DNA from 2 places in the Streptomyces drozdowiczii genome. Region 2 is predicted to be linked to the other one. Evidence: riboswitches for the same ligand, from Rfam matches in the RefSeq annotation. Region 2 holds a riboswitch; the other holds the start of a gene.

Region 1 (6,994 bases), 4.9 Mb from region 2:
CGGCCGGTGAGCCGGGCGGTCTCGGCCAGGAACCGGCGGCGGAAGGCGTCGCTCTCCAGCGAGCCGTGCCAGTGCGTGCCCCAGACGGCACCCGACCGGCAGCCGTCCAGCGGGGTGCCCCGGCCGTCCGTCAGGAACGGCTCGCCGCCGTGCACATCGGCGACGCCGTGATGGATCTCGTACCCCTCGACGGGCTCGCCGAGCGCCTCGCCGGTCGGCCGGGCGAGCGTCTTCTCGCGGTCGAAGCGGACCCGCACGGGCAGCAGGCCGAGCGCGTCGACCTGCCCGGCGCGCGACTCGACCTCGTCCTCGATGTGCTCGCCGAGGATCTGGTAGCCGCCGCAGATCCCGAGCACCGGCCGGCCCTCGGCGGCGCGCCGCCGCAGGGCGCCGGCGAGCCCGCGTTCGCGCAGCCAGGCGAGCGCCTTCACGGTGCCCCGGGTGCCCGGCACGATGACGAGGTCCGCGTCGGCCAGCTCCTCGGGCCGGTCCACGAACCGCACGACGACGCCCGGTTCGGCGGCCAGCGCGTCCACATCGGTGAAGTTCGACATCAGCGGGATCGCGCACACGGCGACGCGCAGGACGTCCTCGCCGTGCGGCGGGGCGACCGTCGACTCCCGTACGGTGCCGCGCAGCGACACCCTGAGGCCGTCCTCCTCGTCGATGCCGAGCCCGTGCGCGAAGGGCAGCACCCCGTAGGTGGGACGGCCCGTCAGCTCCCGCAGCATGTCGAGCCCCGGCTCAAGGAGCGAGACGTCACCCCGGAACTTGTTGACCAGGTACCCCGCGATCAGCTCCTGGTCCTCCGGCGCGAGCAGCGCGGTCGTCCCGAAGAACGAGGCGAAGACGCCGCCCCGGTCGATGTCCCCGACCACCACGACCGGGAAGCGCGCGGCGCGGGCGATGCCCATGTTCACGATGTCCGTGCGGCGGAGGTTGATCTCGGCGGGCGAGCCCGCGCCCTCGCAGATCACCGCGTCGTACGTGCTCCGCAGCTGCTCCAGGCAGTCCGTGACGGTGGACAGCAGCTTTTCCTGCCGCCCGCCGTGGTAGCCGCGGGCGCTCATCTCGCCGACCGGCCGCCCCATCAGGACGACCTGGCTGGAGCGGTCGCCGCCGGGCTTGAGCAGCACCGGGTTCATCAGGGCGGTCGGCTCGACGCGGGCGGCCTGGGCCTGCATGGCCTGGGCCCGGCCGATCTCGGCGCCCTCGCGGGTGACGAAGGAGTTCAGCGACATGTTCTGCGCCTTGAACGGGGCGACCTTCACCCCCTGGCGTACGAGCCAGCGGCAGATGCCCGCCGTGACGACGCTCTTGCCCGCGTCCGATGTGGTCCCGGCGACCAGCAGTCCGCCGCTCATATCGCTCTCCGTCCAGGTGTACGAGGTCTGCGGGCCCGGCGTGCGACCGCCCCCGCGCCCAGCCGGGCGGCCACGCCGACGCCGAGGGCGAGCACGCCCACCCGGCGCGAGAGCCGCACCGCGCGCTCGATGTCGCCGGTCTCCACCGCCCGCCCGGCCTCCCCGTTGAGCACGGGCCGGTGCTCGACGCGCCCGCCGTAGGCGAGGGTCCCGCCGAGCCGTACGCCGAGCGCCCCGGCGAACGCGGCCTCCACGGGCCCCGCGTTGGGGCTCGGGTGCTTCGCGGCGTCCGCCCGCCAGGCCCGTACGGCCTCCCGGGGCCGGCCGCCGGAGGCCACGGCGAGCAGCGCGGTGAGGCGGGCGCCGGGCCAGCCCGCGAGGTCGTCGAGCCGGGCCGATGCCCAGCCGTACCGCAGGTAGCGGGGCGACTTGTGGCCGACCATCGCGTCGAGCGTATTGGCGGCGCGGAAGCCGACGAGCCCGGGGACCCCGGCGAGGGCGCCCCAGACGAGGGCGCCGACCACGGCGTCCGAGGTGTTCTCGGCGACGGACTCCACCACGGCGCGCGCGATCCCGGGGCCGTCCAGCGCCTGCGGGTCGCGCCCGCACAGGTGCGGCAGCCGCTCCCGGGCCGACTCGACGTCCCCGGCGGCGAGCGCGCCGCCGATGGCCCGGGCCTCGCGCCCCAGCGACGTACCGCCGAGGACGGACCAGGTGGCGGCGGCGGTCAGGGCCACGGACGCGGCGGGGTGGCGGCGCAGGGCGCGGGCGGCGAGCGCGGCGGACCCGGCGGCGCCCCCGGCGCAGATCAGGGTGTGCAGGGCGCCCCGGCCGCGGTGGTCGCGCCAGAGCCGGTCCTCGACGGCCGCGGCGGCCCGCCCGAAGGCGGCGACCGGGTGGCCCCTGCGGGGGTCACCGAGCAGCAGGTCGCCGATCAGGCCGGCGGTGGCGCCGTACGCGAAGATGCGATCGGCACGCACGGTTCAGCCGGCCGTACCGGAGTCCGCCGACAGGGGCTGTGGGGAGAGGGGCGCACGGCAGCCGGGCATGGCGGTATGTCCTCACTCAGGGTCCGCGCCCTGGTTCGACGTGACGGCGACAGGAGTCTCCTGGCTTCCGGATCGGCGGATTCCCCCGGTCTTCCAGCCCGCTCGCGCGGGCCGTGACGTGCGGTGGGGGACCGCTCCCCGGTGACAGTGGCGGGACCGCGCCGGATTCGCACCGGCTTCCTCTGCTGTCGCCGTAATGGCTCCGGCAGTCCACCACGCCCCGCGAACGCCCGTCAACTCGCCGTTGACCTGCGACGGCACGGTGTGGGCGGACGCACATCGGGCCGGGCGCACACGGGGTGCGTCCGGCCCGATGGGGCGGTGATGCGTCAGGCGACGATGAGATAGATGCCGTACGCGACCGCCGCCGCGCACAGCCCGAAGCAGACGTACGCCCCGGCCCGCGCCAGCAGGACCGATCCGCCCGCCGGACCGCCCCCGGCGGCCGTTTCCGGCTGCTTGGAGAGGCCGACGATGCCGAGCGTGAAGAGGCCCACCAGGGCGACGGTGGTGACGAGGGAGACGCCGAAGACGGTGCCCAGAGCTGCCCAGTCGATGTTCATACGGGGTGTCCTTAGCGGAGTACCGGGGTCTGTCAGACCGTGGCGGGTCGGGCCGGATCGGCGGCGACGGATGCGGCGGGCGCCGGAATGGTGGCGGCGAGGTCGTGCGCCACGGTGGGCGGCGGGCTCACGGCCGCGATGGCCTGGGTGACGACGCCCGCGGGCTCGGCCGGGGCCGTGTCCTCGGTGCCGGGCGCGACATCGCCGTGGCCGACGGGCTTGCGGCGCGACAGCACCCAGATCGCCCCCGAGCCGGCGACCAGGAGGGCCGCGACGACCACGACGCCCCAGGTGCCCTGCTTCGTCAGGAACTCGGCGCCCGCCCCGACCAGACCGGCGGCCGGCAGGGTCAGGCCCCAGGCGACGAACATCCGGGTGGCGGTGGACCAGCGGACCACGCCCCCGGACCGGCCGAGGCCCGCGCCCATCACGGCCCCGGAGCAGGACTGCGTGGTGGAGAGGGAGAAGCCGAGGTGCGAGGAGGCCAGGATGACGGTGGCCGCGCTGGTCTGGGCGGCGAAGCCCTGCGGGGGCTTCAGCTCGGTCAGGCCGCTGCCCATGGTGCGGATGATCCGCCAGCCGCCGAGGTACGTGCCGAGCGCGATGGCCAGGCCGGCGCTGACGATGACCCAGACCGGCGGGTTGGAGCCGGGGGAGAGGACGCCGCCGGTGACCAGGGCCAGGGTGATGATGCCCATCGTCTTCTGCGCGTCGTTGGTGCCGTGCGCGAGCGAGACGAGCCCGGCCGAGGCGATCTGCCCCGCCCGGTAGCCCTTGGCGGTGGCCTTCTCCTGGGCGTCGTTACGGATCTTCCCGCCGATCCGGTACGTGAGCCTGGTGGCCAGGAGCGCGGCCACACCGGCCACGATCGGGGCGGCGACGGCGGGCAGCAGCACCTTGGTGACGACGGTGCCGCCGTTGACCGACGACCAGCCGGCGGACATCACCGCGGCGCCGATGAGGCCGCCGAACAGTGCGTGGGAGGAGCTGGACGGAAGCCCGACCAGCCAGGTCAGAAGATTCCACAGGATGGCGCCGACGAGCGCCGCGAAGATGACCTCGGTTCTGAGGCCGTCCTCGTTGACGATCCCGCCGGAGATCGTCTTGGCGACCTCCACGGACAGGAACGCGCCGACCAGATTGAGAACGGCGGACATCGCGACCGCCGTCTTGGGTTTGAGTGCGCCGGTCGAGATGGTCGTGGCCATCGCGTTGGCGGTGTCGTGGAAACCGTTCGTGAAATCGAACACTAGAGCTGTCACGATCACTATCGCGAGCAGCAGCGTGATGTGTTCCATTTACCCAGGCAATCGTTCGACGTCATTGGCAGGTGGAACGTAGGCAACTTGAGTGAACGGAAGATGAACTGAGCAGGGCGCTGCGGTGACCCCCTGGGCGGCGGCCGGGCGGGGCCCGGAAAGGATCTTGGGATGAGTGACGGACGGCACGACGCGATCGCCCGTGGATGGGAGGCGGTCGTCGCCACGGCACGCCGCACCGCGGCCGAGGGACTGGTCGTCGGAACCTCCGGAAACGTCTCGCTGCGGGTCGGCGACACGGTGCTGGTCACACCCAGCGGAGTGCCGTACGACCGGCTGCGCCCCGAGGACCTGACCGGCGTCGATGCGGAAGGCAACCAGACCTTCGGAACACTGGCCCCCACCAGCGAACTTCCCCTCCACCTCGCCGTCTACCGGAACACCGACGCGAGGGCTGTCGTGCACACCCACGCGGTCCACGCCACCGCCGTCTCCACCCTCGTCGCCGAGGTCCCCCCGGTCCACTACGCCGCCGCGATGCTCGGCGGCACGGTCCGCGTCGCCCCCTACGCCCGGTACGGCACGCCCGAACTCGCCGCGAACATGCTCGCCGCCCTCCGCGACCGCACCGGCTGCCTGCTCGCCAACCACGGCACCGTCACCTACGGCACCACCCTCGACCAGGCATACGACCGCACCGCCCAGCTCGAATGGCTCTGCCACGTCTGGCTCACCGCGAGCGCCGTGCCCGGCCGCACCCCGGCCCTGCTCTCGGAGACCCAGCTCGGCGAGGTCCGGGAGGCGCTGAAGGGCTACGGGCAGCACGGCTGAGGCGGCACCGTACGGCCCCGCCCACTGGCATCGCGGCGCCCGGACCGCGAGACTGTTCGTGTGCGCCCGGTTACCGCGACGGCAGCGGCCGTCACCACACTCATCGGCGCCGGCGCGGCAGCGGTCGCGGCCGGCCGGTTCGCCGGCGACGTCGCCCTCAAGACGCCGCCCGGACGACCGCTCCCCGCCGACCGCGAACTCACCGTCCACGCGACGGCCGCCGGGCAGGTCACCCTGACCCGGTCCCTCACCTCGCTGCGCCCCGGCACGTACGGGCTGACCGGCAAGGACGTCCACGCCGTCGTCGGCCCCGTCCTCGACCGGGCCCACCAGGCCGCCGACACCGTCGTGCGCCGACTGGAACGCGTGGACCACGGCATCCTCGCCCCCGGCGACAAGGTCCGCCTCACGCCCCAGGTGTACAGCGGCGACCCCGGCAGCGCGCTGGGCCTGGCCTTCCGCGAGGTGCGGATCCCCGGCGAACTCGGCGAACTGCCCGCCTGGTACGTCCCGGCGCCCCGGCCCACCTGGGTCATCACCGTCCACGGCATCGGCGCCACCCGCGAGCACCCGCTGAACCTCCTCGGCTTCCTGCACGGCCAGCAGCTGCCCGTGCTCGACCTCGCCTACCGGGGCGACCCGGGCGCCCCCCGCTCCCCGGACGGGCTCGGCCACCTCGGCGAGTCCGAGTGGCGCGACCTGGACGCCGCGATCCGCTTCGCCGTCCGGGGCGGCGCCGAGCAGGTCATCCTGTACGGCTGGTCCACCGGCGCGTCCATGGCGCTGCACGCCTGCGTCGGCTCCGCGCTCCGCGACCGGATCTCCGGCCTCGTCCTCGACTCGCCCGTGCTGGACTGGTCCGACACGCTGCGCGGCCTGGCCGCCGCACGCGGGGTCCCCGCCGCGCTGCTGCCGCTGGCCGTGCGCGCCGCCCAGGGGCAGACCGGACTGCACGGCACCTCTCTCCTGGACACCTCGGTCCCGGTGACCCTGCACGTCCCCACGCTCGTGGTGCACGGCCCCGACGACACCCTGGCCCCTGGATCCACTCCCGCCGGCTCGCCGCCGCCCGCCCCGACCTGGTCGCCCTGCACACCGTGGACCGCGCTCCGCATGCGGCGATGTGGAACGCCGACCCGGCCCGCTACGAGGAGACCCTGCGCCGCTTCCTCACGCCCCTGATGTGAGGTGATGCGCCGGTTCGGCCGATTGGTCCCCGGCGCCGCGCGGGCCCGCCAACGCCGTTGACCCGGGTTCCGTTTGGGCTTTCGGGCCGTCAGGGGCAAGACTGCTCCCGTGACGTCCCGTACCCCGCGCGACTCCAGGCTGCGTCTTGTCCGCCCGCGACCCCTCGCCACCGCCCGAAGGGCCGTGACCACCCGGCGCACCAGGCCCGCGCCGCGCCCGCCCGAGGGCACCCCACCCCGGGCGGAGCTGGCCCGCCAGGCCCGGACGGTCCTCGCCGACGCCGTACGCATCGCCCGCTGGGCGGCCGACGGGGCGGCCCCCGGCACCACACCGCCGGCCGCCCTCGAACACGCCGCCGCCGCGCTGGACATCTCCCCGGAGCAGGTGCGCTCCGGCTGGGACCGGGCCCGGCTCGCCGGGCTGGTCGAACTCCACGGCGACACCGCGCGGCCCGGCTGGCGGCTGCGCGCCTGGGACCGGGACGACTCCGCGGTGCTGCGCGGCTGGGTCGCCCTCTTCGACGCCTGGTCGCTCGTGCACCCCGCGCCCCGGGGCATCGAGTCCACCGCCGTCGCGGAAGCGGTCGAGGCGGTGCCCCAGGTCCTCTCGCTGCTCCAGCTCTCGGCCGGCCCGGTCACCGTGCCGGCACTCCTCGACCTCCTCGGCCAGCGCGTCGCCGAGCTCCACGAGGAGCGCTGCGAGGTGCCGTACGGCCCCGAGCCGCTGCCCGCCCCCGCCGA
Region 2 (6,994 bases):
GTACGGTAACTGCCATGAGCAACGCGATCGAGGGCGCGACCCCGGGTTTTCTGGTCTGGCGCCTGTCCATGAAGTGGCGGGTGGCCATCGACCGGGCGCTGACCCCGCTCGGCCTGACGCACGCGCAGTATTCGCTGATCGCCTCGCTCCAGGGCATGGAGCACGCGGGAGTGCGGCCGAGTCAGCGCGCGCTGGCGGACCACACCGGACTCGAAGCGCTCTACGTCTCGAAGCTGGCCCGCGCCCTGGAGGCGGCGGGCCTGGTCGAACGGACCACCGACCCCTCGGACAGCAGGGCCGTCCGGCTCGCGCTGACCGAGGAGGGCCGCGCCACGACGGAGCGCGCGGTCGAGGTGGTGCGGGAGCTCGTCGACGGGCTGCTCGCGCCCCTCGGCGGTCTCGGCGGCAAGGACACCGAGGCGTTCACCGAGGCACTGACGGCCCTGCTCGACGTGCCGGTTCCCCCAGTCACCGCTTCCCGCGAGGAGTCATCATGAGCACCGCATCCACTGTCAACGGCCAGGTCATCGGCATGGCCCACTACGCCACCCGCGCGCTCGCCGAACGGCTCCTGCCGCCCGGCACCACCTTCTTCCACGCCCTGGCGCTCAACGCCGTCGAGGCCGCGGGCGGCACCGTCGCGCGCCGCGCACTGATCGAGCGGCTGACCGGCGCCGTGAAGCTCGGCGTCCCGGCGGCGGAGGCCACCGTCGCCGAGCTGGCCTCCGCCGCCCTGCTGGAGGAGCGGCCCGGGGGGCTGCTCGCGCTCACCCCTGCGGGCGACGCGCTGATCCAGTCGTACAAGGCGGGCGTCGCCGGCCTCGCGGCCGGGCTGTACGGGGACCTGCCGGCCGAGGACCTGGCCGCGGCGGGCCGGGTCCTGACCGAGGTCACCGCCCGGGCCGACGCGATGCTGGCCGCCGGCTGAGGGCTTGGGGCCCGGGCGGCCGGTCCCCGGAAGGCGCCCGGGTCAGACCGGTGACGGCTCCGGCTCGGGCGGCGGCACCGGGTCGGGGTTGGGCGTAGGCGGCTGCGGGATCGGGTCGGGCGCGGGCCCCGGCGGAGTGGGCGTCGGCGCCGGAGGGGTGGGCGCGGGCGGGGTCGGCGCGGGCGGCGTCGGCTCCGGCAGCGGACCCGGGGTCGGCGCCGGAGGGACGGGGTCGGGGAACGGATGAGTCATCTCGGGCCTCCGAACGATCGGGGGTGGACCTCTTCCACCGTCTCCCGGAGCGGCTGCCCGCGCCCGCCGAGCCCATACGTGCAAACGCGGAACACTGCTGCGTAAGGACGACGCGGACGGCCCCGCCGGGTCACCGCCCCGCGGCCGCCACGGCGGCGGCCAGCCCCGGGCGGGGGCTGGACAGGACCGGGATTCCGGTGGTCGTACGTCCGGCCGCGCCGGCCATGGAGCCCTGGGCGAGCACGATGACGTCCGCGTCGCGCACGGCGTCGGCCGAGGCCGCGACCAGGTCGAGGAAGCCGTCGTTGTCGCCCGCCGTGAAGCGCTCCCAGGCTCCGTCCACCAGCACGGTTCGCACGTCCGCCCCCGGCAGCCCGGCTCCCGCCGCCTCCTCGGTGAGCAGGGCGCGGGTCGGCTCAAGGGTGGAGGCGAGGGCGGCGAGGACGGTGACCCGGCCCGCCCGGACGGCCGCCGCGGCCATGGGCCGGTCGACGCGCAGGACCGGGACACCGACCGCGACCCCCGCCGCCTCGGCCACGGCCCCGATGGTCGAGCAGGTGCAGAGCACGGCGTCCGCCCCTTCGGCCACCAGGTCCGCGACCACCGCCTCCACCTCGTCGGCCACCGCTTCGGGACCCAGCGCCGCCGCCGTGGTCAGCAGCTCCTCCCGTACGACGTGGCGCAGGGCGGTTCCCGGGTGGTCGGCGTCGCGCAGGGCGTCGAAGACCGGGACGTGGACGGGTGAGGTGTGCAGCAGCGCGAGCGTCATGGCCGGCCCGCTCCTTCCGGTTCAGTACAGCTCGGGGTGCGAGGCGAGCTGCGTCTTCGCGCGCTCCACCAGCCCCTCGGGCGCCTCGGGGGCCTCGTCGGGATGGCGCGAGGCCCACTTGGCGGCGTACGGGCACAGCGGCACGACGGGCACGCCCTCGCGCCCCGCCATGGCGTAGAACTCCCTGACCAGGGCGGAGCCGATGCCCTTGCCCTCGTGCCCGGAGCCGACGACCGTGTGGACGGCGACGAGCCCGGCGGGCTCCCCGTCCAGCACGAAGTACGCGATGACGCCGACGGCCTCGCCGTCCTCGTACGCGGACAGCTTGCCGGCCGCCCGGTCGTCATGGATCTCGGGCCCGGTCTGCTCTGCCATGGCGGTGTGCCCCTCGTTCGACGAGCCGCCTCAGCGCGCCGCGGGCACCGCGTGCGGGCTGCGCTCGGTGTCACTGCCCGGCACGGGCGCGGAGGCGTCGGCACAGAGTGCGACGATGCGGTTGTCCGCGTCGACGTGCACGATACGCGGGACGAGGGCGCGCGCCTCGGCATCCTCGACCTGGGCGTAGCTGATGAGGATGACCAGATCACCCGGGTGCACCAGATGCGCGGCAGCGCCGTTGATCCCGATCACCCCGGAACCGCGCTCGCCCTCGATGACGTACGTCTCCAGCCGGGCCCCGTTGTCGATGTCCACGATGTGCACCAGCTCACCGGGCAGCAGATCCGCCGCCTCCATGAGCTCGGCGTCGACGGTGACGGACCCCACGTAGTGCAGGTCGGCCTGGGTCACGGTGGCACGGTGGATCTTGGACTTGAACATGGTGCGCAGCATGCGGGACTCCTGGAGGACGGCTCCCTGCCTGCGTTCTTACAGGTCAAGGGCTGGCTGCCCAGACTACAGCGAGACGTCGGCTCCGGGCAGCCCTCCTCAAGTGATTCGGGACCCGTGCGGGCCCGCCCCCTCAGTAGCCGATCGTGAAGCGGCGCTGGACGAAGCGTGGGAGTTCCGCCTCGTCCACGAGGGCGATGGCGGCGTCCTCCATGGAGATCCGGCTGCGTCCGTCGGCGTCGGTCACGGGCTGGTCGCCGCCGATCCTGAAGCGGCCCGTGCGCTCGCCCGGGGCGATGTCCTCCGCGGGGCTGAAGTAGGTCCACAGCCGGTTGGAGGTACGCAGGACGTTCAGGGCGTCGCGGTGGCCGCGTACCGCGGCGGCGTACTCCCGGGGGAGGCCGATCGCGTCCAGGGTCTCGTGCAGGAGCGCGTCGGAATCGGCCCGGACGACGCCGGGTTCGGTCTCCAGGCTGCCGGCGCCGCCGATGACGATGAGCCGGGTCCGCGGGTGGCTCTCCAACGCCTTCAGGAGTGACCGTGCGGCGGTGGCGTACGCCGTGGGGTCGGCGATCGAGCGGGTCACGGTGTCCGCCATGTCCTTCGCGGCGTTCCCGGGCTGGAAACCGCTGATCAGCACGTCCATGCCGGGCAGGGCGGCGGCGACGGCGTCGGTGTCGAGGACGTCGACGCTCTTCCAGACGACGTTCTTCCGGCCGTCCTCGACGTGCGTGGCGTCCCGGCTGAAGGCCGTGACGTGATGGCCCCGATCGAGGGCTTCGGTGACGACACGGCTTCCTATGCCGCCCGTGGCCCCGATGACTCCGATGTGCATGGCTCTCCCCTGGTGGCTGCTCACACCGCCGTGCTTCACGGCGTGCGTTGACTATACGCCGTGAAGTTTTGATACGGCCCCCAGATTCGTGACTCTGTAGAGTCCATGGGCATGGGCAGCGTGGGGAACACCAAGGGGCGCCGTGAGCGCCTGCGGGCCGAGACGACGGCCGAGATCAAGAGCGTCGCACTGGCGTTGATGGCCTCGGGCGGGCCGGACGCGATCACGCTGCGGGCCATCGCGCGTGAGATGGGTATGACGGCCAACGCCATCTACGGGTACTTCGCCACCCGCGACGATCTGGTCACCACGCTGATCAACGACGTCTACACCGCGCTGGCCGACACCGTGGAGGCCGCCTGGGCCGCTGCCCCCGTCGAGGACCCGGCCGCCCGGATCGGGGCATGGGCCCGCGCCTTCCGGAGCTGGGCGCTGGCCAACCCGGAGGGCTTCCGGCTCATCTACGGCGACCCGGTGCCCGGCTACCGGCCCCCGAGGGCGGCGCCGCCCCGGATGCCGCCCGCAGGGTCTGCACCGGCATCACGGCGCTCGCCGCCGCCGCCTGGCCGCACGCCCAACACCGTTACCGGGACAGCGACTTCGAGTGGTCCGACTTCGACCCCGGCCTGCTGGACAAGGTCCGCCCCGCCTTCCCCGGCCTGCCCCCGGCTGCCGTGGCTCTCGCCCTGCGGGTCTGGAGCCACCTGCACGGCCTGGTGTCCCTGGAGGTCTACGGTCACATGCAGCGGCAGGCCCTCAGCCCGGAGAAGCTCTTCCGCGAAGAACTGGCCCAGCTGATCCGCTCGTTCGACATCACCGCGTAAGGTGTCCGCAGCAGCTGGTTCGCCCCGTCCGCCAGGCGGGGTGTCGCAAGAGGGAACCCGGTGGGAATCCGGGACTGCCCCGCAGCGGTGAGCGGGAACGACCGCCGTCATACGCACTGGGCCCGGACGGGTCTGGGAAGCGACGGCCAGTAGGTGTCCTCCGTACGGAGGGTGTGCCCGCGAGTCCGAAGACCTGCCAACTGCCCGCGCGCGGACCATTCCGTACGCGGATATTCCGGTGACCTCGAGGGCGGGTCGGCGTACACACCAGACGGAGCTGCCGCGCCGGGCCGCGCGAGAACAGTGTCCGTCGGGTCGTCGTCACCTTCGCGCTCTCGTCCCGTCCCCGGGATCTCAGGGATTCATCTCGCGAAGGAGATCTCCGTGACAACCGAGTCCGCAGCCGCGGCAGCACGCGCCACCGTGTACGGCTACCCCCGCCAGGGCCCCGACCGGGAGCTCAAGAAGGCCGTCGAGGGCTACTGGAAGGGCCGCGTCACCGCGGACGCCCTCCGGCAGACCGCCGCACGGCTCCGCCGCGACAACCGGCAGCAGCTCGCCGACGCCGGCATCCAGGAAGTCCCCACCGGTGACTTCTCGCTGTACGACCACGTCCTGGACACCACCGTCATGGTCGGCGCCATCCCCGAACGCCACCGCGAGGCCGTCGCGGCCGACGCGCTGGACGGCTACTTCGCCATGGCGCGCGGCACCCAGGACGTGGCGCCGCTGGAGATGACCAAGTGGTTCGATACGAACTACCACTACCTGGTCCCCGAGCTGGGCCCCGGCACCGTCTTCACCGCGGACTCCAGCCAGCAGGTAGCGCAGCTCAAGGAGGCCCTGGCCCAGGGCCTCACCGCGCGGCCCGTGCTGGTCGGGCCCGTGACCTACCTCCTGCTGGCCAAGCCGGCCCCCGGCGTGCCCGCCGACTTCGAGCCGCTGACCCTGCTGGACCGGCTGCTGCCGGTGTACGCGGAGGTCCTGGCGGATCTGCGTGCGGCGGGTGCCGAGTGGGTGCAGCTGGACGAGCCGGCCCTCGTCCAGGACCGCACCCCGGCCGAACTCGACGCGGCCGAACGCGCCTACCGTGACCTCGGCGCGCTCACCGACCGGCCGAAGCTGCTCGTCGCCTCCTACTTCGACCGGCTGGGCGAGGCGCTTCCGGTCCTGGCCAAGGCGCCCGTCGAGGGCCTGGCGCTGGACTTCACCGAGGCCGCAGCCGCCAACCTGGACGCCCTGGCGGCCGTCGGCGGGCTCCCCGGCAAGCGCCTGGTCGCCGGTGTCGTCAACGGCCGCAACATCTGGATCAACGACCTCCAGAAGTCGCTGTCCACCCTCGGCACCCTCCTGGGGCTGGCCGACCGCGTCGACGTGGCCGCCTCCTGCTCTCTGCTGCACGTACCGCTGGACGCCGCCGCCGAGAAGGAGATCGACCCGCAGATCGTCCGTTGGCTGGCCTTCGCCCGGCAGAAGACCGCGGAGATCGTCACCCTGGCGAAGGCGCTCGCCCAGGGCACCGACCTCATCGCCGCCGAACTCTCCGCCAATAAGGCCGCCTTGGCCTCCCGGGCCGGCTCCCCCCTCACCCGGGACCCGGCCGTGCGCGCCCGGGCCGAGGCCGTGACGGACGCGGACAGCCGCCGTTCGCAGCCGTACGCCGAACGCTCGGCGGCCCAACGGGCGCAGCTGGGACTGCCGTTGCTCCCGACGACGACCATCGGGTCGTTCCCGCAGACCGGAGAGCTGCGGACGGCCCGTGCCGACCTGCGGGCCGGACGCATCGACCCGGCGGGTTACGAGGAGCGCATCCGGACGGAGATCCGGGAGGTCATCTCCTTCCAGGAGAAGACGGGCATCGACGTCCTGGTGCACGGCGAGCCCGAACGCAACGACATGGTGCAGTACTTCGCCGAGCAGCTGACCGGCTACCTCGCCACCCAGCACGGCTGGGTCCAGTCGTACGGCACCCGGTACGTGCGTCCGCCGGTCCTCGCCGGGGACATCTCGCGCCCCGAGCCGATGACGGTGCGCTGGACCTCGTACGCCCAGTCGCTGAGCGACCGCCCGGTCAAGGGCATGCTCACGGGCCCGGTCACCATGCTCGCCTGGTCGTTCGTCCGCGACGATCTGCCGCTCGGGGAGACCGCCCGGCAGGTCGCCCTCGCCCTGCGCGACGAGGTCGACGACCTGGAGGCGAGCGGGACTTCGGTGATCCAGGTGGACGAGCCCGCGCTGCGCGAGACGCTGCCGCTGCGGGCCGCCGACCGGGCGGACTACCTGGCCTGGGCCACGGAGGCGTTCCGGCTCACCACCAGCGGGGTACGGCCGGAGACCCAGATCCACACGCACATGTGCTACGCGGAGTTCGGTGACATCGTCCAGGCCATCGACGACCTGGACGCCGACGTCATCAGCCTGGAGGCGGCCCGCTCCCACATGCAGGTGGCCCGCGAGCTGGCCGCCCACGGCTACCCGCGCGAGGCGGGACCGGGCGTCTACGACATCCACTCGCCCCGCGTCCCGAGCGCCGAGGAGGCCGCCGAGCTGCTGCGTAC

What was found. Region 2 has a riboswitch for cobalamin ahead of metE (5-methyltetrahydropteroyltriglutamate--homocysteine S-methyltransferase). Riboswitches for the same ligand answer to the same signal wherever they lie in the genome.
Region 1: another riboswitch for cobalamin. It lies ahead of NEH16_RS24860 (cobalamin biosynthesis protein); the one in region 2 lies ahead of metE (5-methyltetrahydropteroyltriglutamate--homocysteine S-methyltransferase).

What each region holds. Positions count from the first base shown of each region.
Region 1 is NZ_CP098740.1:5,471,346-5,478,339, forward strand. It holds gene NEH16_RS24855 (cobyric acid synthase) at 1-1,364, opposite strand, end outside; gene NEH16_RS24860 (cobalamin biosynthesis protein) at 1,361-2,344, opposite strand; cobalamin riboswitch at 2,468-2,595, opposite strand; gene NEH16_RS24865 (hypothetical protein) at 2,743-2,976, opposite strand; gene NEH16_RS24870 (inorganic phosphate transporter) at 3,009-4,274, opposite strand; gene NEH16_RS24875 (class II aldolase/adducin family protein) at 4,407-5,066, shown strand; partial or broken gene NEH16_RS24880 (alpha/beta hydrolase) at 5,127-6,253, shown strand; gene NEH16_RS24885 (hypothetical protein) at 6,438-6,994, shown strand, end outside.
Region 2 is NZ_CP098740.1:611,955-618,948, forward strand. It holds gene NEH16_RS02780 (MarR family winged helix-turn-helix transcriptional regulator) at 15-497, shown strand; gene NEH16_RS02785 (hypothetical protein) at 494-928, shown strand; gene NEH16_RS02790 (aspartate/glutamate racemase family protein) at 1,311-1,949, opposite strand; gene NEH16_RS02795 (GNAT family N-acetyltransferase) at 1,971-2,324, opposite strand; gene panD (aspartate 1-decarboxylase) at 2,355-2,780, opposite strand; gene NEH16_RS02805 (NAD(P)-dependent oxidoreductase) at 2,911-3,612, opposite strand; partial or broken gene NEH16_RS02810 (TetR/AcrR family transcriptional regulator) at 3,811-4,059, shown strand; gene NEH16_RS02815 (TetR-like C-terminal domain-containing protein) at 4,017-4,436, shown strand; cobalamin riboswitch at 4,448-4,639, shown strand; gene metE (5-methyltetrahydropteroyltriglutamate--homocysteine S-methyltransferase) at 4,821-6,994, shown strand, end outside.